DNA from 2 places in the Pseudomonas sp. GW821-FHT02B10 genome. Region 2 is predicted to be linked to the other one. Evidence: predicted binding sites of a transcription regulator. Region 2 holds the regulator's gene; the other holds the start of a gene.
The links. The regulator FliA, encoded in region 2, starts transcription of late flagellar genes. The targets are predictions, from matches to a motif close to CTAAAGTTTNNNNNNNNNNNGCCGNTAA.
Positions count from the first base shown of each region.

Region 1: motA (flagellar motor stator protein MotA) is a predicted target of FliA. The motif match lies at 3,350-3,377, and genes of this name have one in related genera.

Region 1 covers NZ_JBWKVU010000003.1:202,652-208,561, reverse strand. Annotated here, with positions in the region: gene asd (archaetidylserine decarboxylase) at 4-864, opposite strand; gene rhdA (thiosulfate sulfurtransferase) at 882-1,697, opposite strand; gene AC07VU_RS08390 (HDOD domain-containing protein) at 1,741-3,279, opposite strand; gene motA (flagellar motor stator protein MotA) at 3,446-4,297, shown strand; gene motB (flagellar motor protein MotB) at 4,301-5,341, shown strand; gene rsgA (small ribosomal subunit biogenesis GTPase RsgA) at 5,428-5,910, opposite strand, start outside.
Region 2 covers NZ_JBWKVU010000011.1:145,016-150,925, reverse strand. Annotated here, with positions in the region: gene AC07VU_RS22415 (protein-glutamate methylesterase/protein-glutamine glutaminase) at 1-125, opposite strand, end outside; gene AC07VU_RS22410 (chemotaxis protein CheA) at 175-2,466, opposite strand; gene AC07VU_RS22405 (protein phosphatase CheZ) at 2,479-3,267, opposite strand; gene AC07VU_RS22400 (chemotaxis response regulator CheY) at 3,297-3,668, opposite strand; gene fliA (RNA polymerase sigma factor FliA) at 3,829-4,569, opposite strand; gene fleN (flagellar synthesis regulator FleN) at 4,566-5,396, opposite strand; gene flhF (flagellar biosynthesis GTPase FlhF) at 5,515-5,910, opposite strand, start outside.

The DNA.
Region 1 (5,910 bases), on a different contig from region 2:
GGCTCAGGCCTTGGCCAGGCCGATGCCCTGGCCCATCTGCACTGGCGAGCCGGCCGCCAGTTCTTCGGCCCACTGCACTTGCTCCGGCCCGAACAGCACGATCGCGGTGGAACCCAGCTTGAAGCGGCCTAATTCGGCGCCCTTTTCCAGGTGGATCGGCGCACGGGCGGCTTCGTCGTAGCGCACGGTCTTCAGTTCGCGCTTGGGCGGAGTCACCAGGCCGGCCCAGACGGTTTCGATCGATGCCACGATCATCGCGCCGACCAGGACCACGGCCATCGGGCCGCGCTCGGTATCGAAAACGCATACCACGCGCTCGTTGCGGGCGAACAGCTCCGGCACGTTTTCCGCGGTGGTCTGGTTGACCGAGAAGATCCGTCCCGGCACGTAGACCATTTCCCGCAGGGTGCCGGCCAGCGGCATGTGCACGCGGTGGTAGTCCTTCGGCGACAGGTAGATGGTGGCGAAATCGCCGCCCATGAACGGGGCTGCCAGGGCCGAGTCGCCACCCAGCAGTTCCAGCACGCTGAAGCTGTGGCCCTTGGCCTGGAATACTCGACCGTGCTCGATCGGGCCAAGCTGGCTGACCGCGCCGTCGGCTGGGCTGAGGATCGCGCCCGGGGTCTGGTCCAGCGGGCGGGCACCGTCTTTCAACGCGCGGGTGAAGAAGGCGTTGAAGTGCTCATAGGCGGTCAGGTCTTCCACCAGCGCTTGAGACATGTCCACCTGATAACGCTTGGCGAACCAGGCGGTGAAGGCATTCTTGAACCAGCGCACGCGGCACTCGGCAATGCAGCCGGCCAGGCGCGACAGCAGGTGGTGAGGCAGCAGGTACTGGCTGAGGATAAACAAACGCTTTTTCATTAACTGTCCTTAAAACCTTAAATCTCTACGGGCGTGTCAGGGTGATTGCCCCATTCGCCCCAGGAACCGGCATAGCCTTTGACTCGCGGATAACCGAGCGCCTTGGCCACCAGATAGGTGAAGCCAGAGCGATGGTGAGTCTGGCAGTGGGTGATCACTTCTTTGTCTTTGCTGATGCCGAGCTGTTCGAGGATCTGCGGCATGTCGCTGCGGATTCGCAGGTTGCGCGTCGGGTCCATGCCCGCCGTCCACTCGAAGTTGATCGCACCGGGGATGTGCCCACCCTTGGCGGCGAGGACTTTCTCCCCCGAGTACTCCAGGGGGCCGCGGGCATCCCAGATCGCCAGGTCGGCCGCGCCAAGACGGCTTTGCAAGTATTCGCGGGTGGCGGTCGGTTCGTCGTGCAGGGTCAGGGCGACAGGGCCGCCGACGGCCGCCGGGACTTCATTCGAGACCGGCAGGCCGTCTGCCAGCCAGGCCAGCAGCCCGCCGTCCAGATAGTGGTAACGGGAGTGGCCGATGACATCCAGCAGCCAGATGAAGCGCCCGGCCCAGCCGCCGCCTTCATCGTCATAGACCACGTAGACCGCGTCCGGGTTATGCCCCAGTTCGCCGAACAGGGCTTCAAGGGCCGCCTGTGGCGGCATCAGCCCTGGCGCCGGTGCCTGACCGAGCTGGGTACGCTTGGGATCGACGAAGTGCGCGCCGGGGATATGGCCCGCGGCATAGCGGGCGGCGCTGGTCAGGTCCACCAGAATCAGTTCGCGGGCGTCCAGGCGAGGGAGCAGATCGCTCGGCTCGATCACCAGCGGCAAGCCAGTGAAGTCAGGCATGTGAGGTCTCCAGGGCACAAAGGGAGGGATTGTAGCGCAAGCGTCAGCGGCTGCGGTTGGTAAAGCTGTGCAGGGCCTTTTCGATGCACTGCGCGGTCTTGCCAAACGCCTGTACGGAGATTTCCGAGAAGGGTTGGCCGCCCTGGTCGGCGATGATCAGCATGATTACCCGGCCATTGCTGGGCACCGAGCGCATCAGCAGGTGCTCGCCACGAAACAGCGTGCGCAGGCTGGCGGGCAGACGGGCGGAGAACTGGGCGTTGTTGGTCGGCGTCAGGCGCACTTGCGCCGGAGCGTCCAGCAGCCTTTGCAATACGCTGCTCTGGTTGATCGTCAATGCCAGGTTCATGGCGGGCGCAGGCAGCCCGGCGATCTGATGCACGCGCAACTGGGTCCGCGTGCGGTCGACCATCAGCAGCATCACCCGGCGCATGCCGCACGCCACCAGGGCGTCGCGGGCAAAGGTGGTCAGGTGCATGGCATTGCTGAAGCGGCTGGGTTCCACCAGCAATTCGCTGCATTGCTTGCGCCACTTGGCCAGATCTTCTGCGGTCGGTGCGGGAACTGGGAGCTCGCCGCGATGCACGCGCCGGGCCTCCCAGGGCCAGAGCAGCGCCTCGGCCGGATGCCACAGATCGGGCATGCGGTGATGCCGGGCACTCTGCGCGGCTTGCTGGTGCAACTGTTGTTGCAGTTCGTCCATCGGCATTTGCAGGTACAGGCTGGCCAGGTATTGCCAGCGCATGCAGTGCGGGCCGGTCCAGGACTCTTGCGCCGACAGGGCCAGGGCGTTGGCCAGCAGCACGCTGTTGGCCGGCTGGTTCAGCCAGCGCTGCAGGGCCGGATCGGCATCCAGGCATTGTCGCTGGTGCAACGGGTGGGCATTGTCCCGGGCGATGTGCAGGGCCTTGACCAATTGGTCCTGCTCGTCGATCAGCAGGCGGTAGCCTTGCTGTACCCAGATCGGCAAGTGCCAGACCTCCACCAGGGCCTGGCCCAACTGAAGCAGGCCGACGCCGAACAGTTCCAGCTCGACCTCCTGGGCCGGTTCGGCTTTATGGACGACACGCAGTTCCCACTCTTCGAGCAGTTTTGGATAGGCCAGCGCCAAGGGCCACAGCGGCGAGAGAAACAGCAGGCTGCCCCAGTGAATGTCCTGCCAGAGCCTGGCCAGGCGCCCGGCGAAAAAGCCGTTGGCCTGTTGGGTCGCGTGCTGGCTGATCAGTTGCAACTGGCGCAGCCCGACCGGGATCTCCTGCTCGGGCTGGGCGGGCAGGCGGGCGAGCAACTCTTCGGTACGCGCCAGGCCCAGGCGGTTGAGGGCGACCTCGAGGTTCTCGGCCGGCTCGCTCATGCTGCCGTGGGTGTGGCGATTGGCTTCGCGAATCACGCTCAAGGCCAGCGCGGGGCTGTCCTGCATCAGGTCGGCAATGTCGCGCAATGAGCTGCGATTGTCCCTGATGGCTTTGCAGACCCGGTCATGGCTGGCCTGCGGCACCGGCAGGCGGACCGCGTCAAGCAGCTTTATCCAGGATTCGAGGGAGTGGGGGGCGGTAGTTGGGACTGTCGTTTCATTAGACATGGCTGGGCGCAATCATCGTCTGCTGTAAACACGCCCAGAGCGGGCCAAACTGGCTTTTCGCCTTAACGGCCTATAGTCTGGCGCAGTTTTGCCGATAAGTAGAAGAAGAGTTTTAAGAACTTCCGAATATGACCTTGAACCCGACTCAGTAAGTACCTTCCTACCTATGGCTAAAATTATCGGCATCATCGTCGTGTTCGCGAGCGTGCTCGGCGGATACGTGCTTTCTCACGGCAAGATTGCCGCCCTGATCCAGCCTTTCGAGGTCTTGATTATCGGCGGCGCCGCGCTGGGGGCGTTCCTGCAGGCGAACCCCGGCTACATGACCATGCACGTGCTCAAGAAGTCCTTGGGGATGTTCGGTTCGCGTTTTTCCCAGACCTTCTACCTGGAAGTGCTGGGCCTGATCTACGAGATCCTCAACAAGAGCCGCCGCGAAGGCATGATGGCGATCGAGGGCGATATCGAAGACGCCGCCGCCAGCCCGATTTTCGCCAAGTATCCATCCGTGCTCAAAGACGAGCGCATGACCGCGTTCATCTGTGACTACCTGCGCATCATGTCCTCCGGCAACATGGCTCCCCACGAGCTGGAAGGCCTGTTCGACATGGAGCTGTTCAGCCTCAAGGAAGACCTCGAGCATCCATCCCATGCGGTCAACGGCATCGCCGACGGCATGCCGGGTTTCGGTATCGTCGCGGCGGTACTGGGTATCGTGGTGACCATGGCGTCCCTGGGCGATGGCGACCAGAAGTCCATCGGCCTGCACGTAGGTGCGGCGCTGGTCGGTACCTTCTTCGGTATTCTCGCGGCCTATGGTTTCTTCGGCCCGCTGGCCCATTCCCTGGCGCACGACGCCAAGGAAGAGCTGAACGTCTATGAAGCCATCAAGGCCTCCCTGGTGGCCTCGGCTTCCGGCATGCCGCCCTCGCTGGCCGTGGAGTTCGGGCGCAAGGTCCTGTACCCGGCGCACCGTCCGAGCTTCGCCGAGCTGGAACAAGCGGTTCGCGGTCGCTAAGCCATGGAAAACAATCAGCCGATTATCATCAAGCGCGTCAAGCGCTTTGCCGGCGGGCATCATGGCGGGGCATGGAAGATCGCCTTCGCCGACTTCGCCACTGCGATGATGGCGTTCTTCCTGGTGCTGTGGCTGCTGTCCACTGCCACCCCGGAACAGAAGATCGCCATTGCCGGTTACTTCAAGGACCCGATCGGCTTCTCGGAAAGCGGTACGCCCTACATCATCGACCTGGGCGGTTCTCCCGAGCTGGCGCCGGAAAACACCCTCAACCCCGAGATCAAGTCGCAGCCGCAACCGGACAAGGTCACGGTCGACACCGATCAGGTCGAGAGCATGGCCGAGCAGGTGGAAAGAGAGCGTCTGGAACTGTTGCTTCAAGAGCTGCAGAACAAGGTCGAAGAAAACCCGCAATTGCAGAAGTTCAAGGACCAGATCCTGTTCGAGATCACTCCGGACGGCCTGCGTATCCAGATCATCGATTCGGAAAACCGGCCGATGTTCGACTCCGGCAGTGCGCGCCTGAAGCCGTACTTCGAGGACATCCTGCTGGCCATGGCCGACACCATCAAGGCGGTGCCGAACAAGATCAGCATCAGCGGTCACACCGATGCCAAGCCTTACGCGGGCACTGGCGATTTCGGCAACTGGGAGCTTTCGGCCAACCGTGCCAACGCCGCGCGTCGGGCGCTGGTGGCGGGCAGCTATCCGGACGGCCAGGTGGCTCGTGTGGTGGGGTATGCCTCGTCGTCGCTGTTCGATCGCAAGGACCCGTTCAACCCGATCAACCGGCGTATCGACATCGTGGTGCTGACCAAAAAGGCCCAGCGCGCGATCGAAGGCGAAGTCGCTCCCGAGGCCCCGGCACCGACCCAGGGCCAGGGCGCCCCGGGCGAAGTGCCGGTCGACCCGAACGTCTTGCCGCCGGAGCAGGAGCCTTTGCCGGCCCATGAGTTGCGCGAGCGATTGAATATCTTCGAAGACGCAGCACCGAAGGCCGAAGGCGCGGCTGCACCCGCCGCTACGCCTCCAGCCGCGCAGTAACCGCTGGCAACAGGCCCTATAAAAGAGGGCCTATGAAAAAGGCCGCGATCATCGCGGCCTTTTTTGTTTCAGCGTGGTGCTACCTATTAATAGCTGCTGTCCGGCAGGCTGGCGATGATCGAGCGATAGCTGTTCATCCGTTGCTGCTGGATCCGCCCGTCTTCCAGGGCCTTGAGCAGGGCGCAGCCCGGTTCGCGGTCATGCTTGCAGTCGCGGAAACGGCAGGTGCCCAGCAGGTCGTTGAACTCGATGAAACCTGCTTCGACATCGGCGCGACTGACGTGGCCCAGGCCGAATTCGCGAATCCCCGGGGAGTCGATCAGTTCGCCACCGCCCGGGAAGTGGAACAGGCGCGCGGTGGTGGTGGTGTGGGTGCCCTGGCCGGACAGCTCCGACAAAGGTCCGACGCGGGTTTCGACTTCCGGCAGCAGGCTGTTCACCAGCGACGACTTGCCCACGCCCGACTGGCCGACGAACACGCTGATCCGTCCGTCCAGCTGCGCTTGCAGCTGTTCCATGCCGTCGCCGTGGTGCGCCGAGACTTCCAGCACTGGGTAGCCCAGTTGCCG
Region 2 (5,910 bases):
TCGATCGCCTCTTTGCCGTTGGTCGCGGTACCGACGACCTGGATATTGATATCCGCTGAAAGAATTTCCGAGACGCGGCGGCGGAAAAAACCCGAATCATCCACCACCAGGACCTTGACTGCCATAAACACTCCGTTAGGCGGGGCAAGGCAAATGGCCCCGCCCCTCCGGTATTCAAATACGCCGTGCGGCGTAACGCTTGAGCATGCTCGGAACATCGAGAATCAGGGCGATGCGGCCGTCACCGGTAATGGTGGCGCCCGACATGCCTGGAGTCCCCTGGAGCATCTTGCCCAATGGCTTGATGACGACTTCTTCCTGGCCAACCAGTTGATCGACGACGAAGCCGATCCGCTGGGTGCCGACCGAAAGGATCACCACATGGCCTTCGCGCTGCTCTTCGTGAGCGGCGGAACTGACCAGCCAGCGCTTGAGGTAGAACAGTGGCAGCGCCTTGTCGCGGACGATCACCACCTCCTGGCCGTCGACCACGTTGGTGCGCGACAGGTCCAGGTGGAAGATTTCGTTGACGTTGACCAGCGGGAAGGCGAACGCCTGGTTGCCCAGCATCACCATCAGGGTCGGCATGATCGCCAGGGTCAGCGGCACCTTGATGACGATCTTCGAACCCTGGCCCTTGGTCGAGTAGATGTTGATCGAACCGTTGAGCTGGGAAATCTTGGTCTTCACCACGTCCATGCCCACGCCGCGGCCGGACACGTCGGAGATCTCGGTCTTGGTCGAGAAGCCCGGGGCGAAGATCAGGTTGTAGCACTCGGTGTCGCTCAGGCGATCGGCGGCATCCTTGTCCATCACCCCCCGCTTGACCGCAATGGCGCGCAGGACGTTCGGGTCCATGCCTTTGCCGTCGTCGGAGATCGACAGCAGGATATGGTCGCCTTCCTGCTCGGCCGCCAGCACCACCTTGCCGCCACGGGACTTGCCCGCTTCCTCGCGCTCTTCCGGCGACTCGATACCGTGGTCGACGGCGTTGCGCACCAAGTGCACCAGCGGGTCGGCCAGGGCCTCGACGAGGTTCTTGTCGAGGTCGGTCTCTTCGCCGACCAGCTCCAGGTTGATCTCTTTCTTGAGCTGGCGGGCCAGGTCGCGAACCAGGCGCGGGAAGCGCCCGAAGACCTTCTTGATCGGCTGCATCCGGGTCTTCATCACCGCGGTCTGCAAGTCGGCCGTGACCACGTCGAGGTTCGACACGGCCTTGGACATGGCTTCGTCGCCGCTGTTAAGCCCCAGGCGCACCAGGCGGTTACGCACCAGCACCAGCTCGCCGACCATGTTCATGATTTCGTCCAGCCGCGCGGTATCGACCCGCACGGTGGTTTCAGCTTCGCTGACCGGCTTTTCCGCCGGAGCGGCAGCCGGAGCACGAGCAGGCGCCGGAGCAGCGGCTGGAGCCGGTTTTGGCGTTTCGGCCTTGGCTTCGGGCTTCTTCACCGCTGGCTTGGCGACGGCGGCAGGCGCCGGAGCCGTGGCGGCCGTTGCGCTACCCACGGTCGCCGCGGCTGCGGGCACTTCAGAGAACTTGCCCTTGCCATGCAGCTCGTCGAGCAGGGATTCGAATTCCTGGTCGGTGATCAGGTCGCTACCGGCGGCGGCCGCGCTTGGCGTAGCCGGCGGTACCGCCGCTGCCACCGCGGAGTCCAGCGCATCGACCGCAAAGTTGCCTTTGCCATGCAGCTGATCCAGCAGGGCTTCGAATTCGTCATCGGTGATTTCGTCGCTGGCCGCGGCTTTTTCCGCAGCCGGCGCCGTGGCCGAAGGGGCCACCGCATCCGGTGCGAACTGGCCCTTGCCGTGCAATTGATCGAGCAACGACTCGAACTCGGCATCGGTGATTTCGTCGCTGGCCGCTTCACTGCCGGCGGCGGGTGCCGCGGGAGCAACAGCAGCCGGGGCTTCGGCCTCGGCCTTGGCGGCATTGAGCGAATCGAGCAGCTGCTCGAACTCGCTGTCGGTGATATCGCCGGACTCGCTTTCGGTCGACTCGGCGACCGGCTCGGCAACGGCTTCAACAACTGTCTCAACGTCGGCCACCGGCGCGGCGACCTCCTCGGCCCCCGCAGGCTCGGCCAGACGGGCCAGGGCAGCCAGCAGCTCCGGAGTGGCGGCGGTGATCTCGGTACGCTCGCGCACCTGGCCGAACATGCCGTTCACTGCGTCCAGCGCTTCGAGCACTACGTCCATCAGTTCCGCGTCGACGCGACGCTCACCCTTGCGCAGGATGTCGAACACGTTCTCGGCGATGTGGCAGCACTCCACCAGCTCGTTGAGCTGGAGGAAGCCGGCGCCCCCTTTTACAGTGTGAAAACCGCGAAAAATTGCGTTGAGCAGATCCGCATCGTCCGGCCGGCTTTCCAGCTCGACCAGTTGTTCGGACAGTTGCTCTAGAATCTCGCCGGCCTCAACCAGAAAATCCTGAAGGATTTCTTCATCGGCGCCGAAGCTCATGTATGGGTGCTCCTAGAATCCAAGGCTGGAAAGCAAATCGTCGACATCGTCCTGACCGGATACAACGTCTTCACGTTTATCGGCATGAATCTGCGGACCTTCACCCTTGGCCAGATGTTTTTGCGGATCTTTTTCAGCGAGGATCGATTCACGGTCATGTTCGATGCCGGCAAAACGATCGACCTGGCTGGCCATCAGGACCAGTTTGAGCAGGTTGCTCTCGACTTCGGTGACCAACTGGGTCACGCGCTTGATCACCTGACCGGTCAAGTCCTGGTAATCCTGCGCCAGCAGAATGTCGTTGAGGTTGCTCGATACCGCACGCGTGTCTTGCTCGCTGCGGGTCAGGAAACCGTCCACCCGGCGGGCCAGGTCGCGGAATTCCTCGGCGCCCAGTTCGCGGCGCATGAAACGCCCCCAATCGGCGCTCAGGGCCTGGGCTTCGCTACTCAGGCCATTGACCAGCGGGGTGGCGCTCTCGACCAGATCCATGGTGCGGTTGGCCGCGGCCTCGGTCAGCCTGACCACATAGGACAGGCGCTCGGTGGCATCCGTGATCTGTGAAACTTCCTCGGCTTGCGGCATATGCGGGTCAATCTGGAAATTGACGATGGCGCTATGCAGCTCGCGGGTGAGCTTGCCGACCTCCTGGTACAGGCCGCGGTCACGGGTCTGGTTGAGCTCATGGATCAGTTGCACGGCTTCGCCGAACTTGCCTTTTTCAAGGCTGTCGACCAGTTCGAGTGCGTGTTTTTTCAGGGTCGATTCGAAATCGCCCAATGAAGATTCGTTGTGCTCCATAGCTCCCCCGTGGCGGAATGATTCCACTCTCAACCGATGCGTTCGAAGATCTTCTCGATCTTCTCTTTCAACGCCTGGGCCGTGAAGGGCTTGACCACATAACCGTTTACGCCGGCCTGGGCAGCTTCGATGATCTGTTCGCGCTTGGCTTCAGCGGTCACCATGAGTACCGGCAGGTGCTTGAGTTTTTCATCGGCGCGCACATGGCGCAGCAGATCGATACCGGTCATGCCGGGCATGTTCCAGTCCGTTACCAGAAAGTCGATGCTCCCACTGTTGAGGACCGGAATGGCAGTGGTGCCATCGTCAGCCTCGACCGTGTTGGTGAACCCCAGGTCACGCAACAGGTTTTTTATGATCCGCCGCATCGTTGAGAAGTCATCAACGATGAGGATTTTCATGTTCTTGTCCAATTCGACCTCCAAGCAGTCTTAAACGCGTCCAGCACCTGAACGCGCCATTCAATCAATCAGGCAGAGCACTCAACGACTGCATGGAATACACACCGCAAGTCCGGCCACGTCGTGCCAGTCTCGTCCGCAGTGTCCCCCACACTGCCTGTCAGCGCGCTCGCCACTCTCCCAAACGCCCCCGCAAACGGGCCGCGCACTGGCTGTGTAACTGGCTGACCCGCGATTCGCTGACCCCCAGGACCTCACCGATTTCCTTGAGGTTCAGCTCTTCGTCGTAGTACAGCGCCAAGACCAGTCGCTCACGCTCCGGCAAATTGGCAATCGCGTCCGCCAGCGCGGCCTGGAAACGTTCGTCCTCCAGGTCGCGCGACGGCTCGAGATGAGCACTCGCGCCATCCTCATGCAGCCCTTCATGCTCGCCGTCCTGCAACAGGTCGTCGAAGCTGAACAGGCGACTGCCCAAGGTGTCGTTCAAAATCCCGTAATAATCGTCGAGACTCAATTGAAGTTCGGCCGCAACTTCATGATCTTTAGCGTCACGACCGGTTTTAGCTTCAATTGCGCGAATGGCATCGCTCACCATCCGGGTATTGCGATGTACCGAACGCGGCGCCCAGTCACCTTTACGGACCTCATCGAGCATCGCACCGCGGATACGGATACCCGCGTAGGTCTCGAAACTCGCGCCCTTGCTCGCGTCGTACTTGGTCGACACTTCGAGCAGACCGATCATCCCGGCCTGGATCAGGTCTTCGACCTGGACACTGGCCGGCAGGCGCGCCAGCAAGTGATAGGCAATACGCTTGACCAGCGGTGCATAGCGCTCGATCAATTCGTACTGGCTGTCACGTGCCGACTTTTTGTAAAGGTTGTAGCCGCTGGCGCTCATAGCACCGGTCCCGCTGTCTGATGCACGAGCCGCTCGACGAAAAATTCCAGATGTCCACGTGGGTTGGCCGGCAACGGCCAGGTATCGACCTTCTGCGCGATGGCCTTGAATGCCAGCGCGCATTTCGAACGCGGAAACGCCTCATAGACCGCACGCTGCTTTTGCACGGCCTTGCGCACGCATTCGTCGTAAGGCACGGCGCCGACATATTGTAGGGCCACGTCCAGGAAGCGATCCGTGACCTTGGTCAACTTGGCGAACAGGTTGCGCCCTTCCTGCGGGCTCTGCGCCATGTTGGCGAGCACGCGGAAGCGGTTCATGCCGTAGTCGCGGTTGAGCAGCTTGATCAGCGCGTAGGCGTCGGTGATCGAGGTCGGCTCGTCGCAGACCACCAGCAATACTTCCTGGGCCGCGCGGACGAAGCTGACCACCGAGTCGCCGATGCCGGCGGCGGTGTCGATCACCAGCACATCGAGGTTGTCGCCGATGTCGCTGAAGGCCTGGATCAGGCCGGCATGCTGCGCCGGGCTCAGATGAACCATGCTCTGGGTGCCGGACGCCGCCGGCACGATACGGATTCCACCCGGCCCCTGCAGCAGCACATCGCGCAGCTCGCAGCGGCCTTCGATCACGTCGGCGAGGGTCCGTTTGGGGGTCAGCCCCAATAGCACGTCGACGTTGGCCAGGCCCAGGTCGGCGTCCAGCAGCATGACGCGCCGGCCGAGCTCCGCTAGGGCCAGGGACAAGTTCACTGACACGTTAGTCTTGCCGACGCCACCTTTGCCGCCGGTCACCGCGATCACCTGTACGGGATGCATGCTGCCCATGTTCGTTCTTTACCTTGTCTTACTTAGACGGGGCCACATAACTGGCTGCGCGTTCACCAACGGAACAATGCCTGGCAGACCATCGATGTAGGTACATTGCAATCTTTTCATGATTCCCTCAGCCAACCCGCTTGGTCGGGTTGTGGTAGAGGTCAGCGAACATGTCAGCCATGGCTTCTTCGCTGGGTTCTTCCTGCATCTGCACGCTCACCGCACGACTGACCAGCTGGTGACGACGCGGCAAGTGCAGATCGTCCGGAATCCGCGGGCCATCGGTCAGATAGGCAACAGGGAGTTCATGACTGATCGCCAGGCTCAACACCTCACCAAGGCTGGCGGTTTCATCCAGTTTAGTCAGGATGCAGCCGGCCAGCCCGCAACGCTTGTAGCTGTGGTATGCGGCGGTTAGAACCTGTTTCTGGCTGGTGGTTGCCAAGACCAGATAATTTTTTGCCCGGATGCCACGTCCGGCCAGGCTTTCCAGCTGCATGCGCAGGGCCGGGTCGCTGGCTTG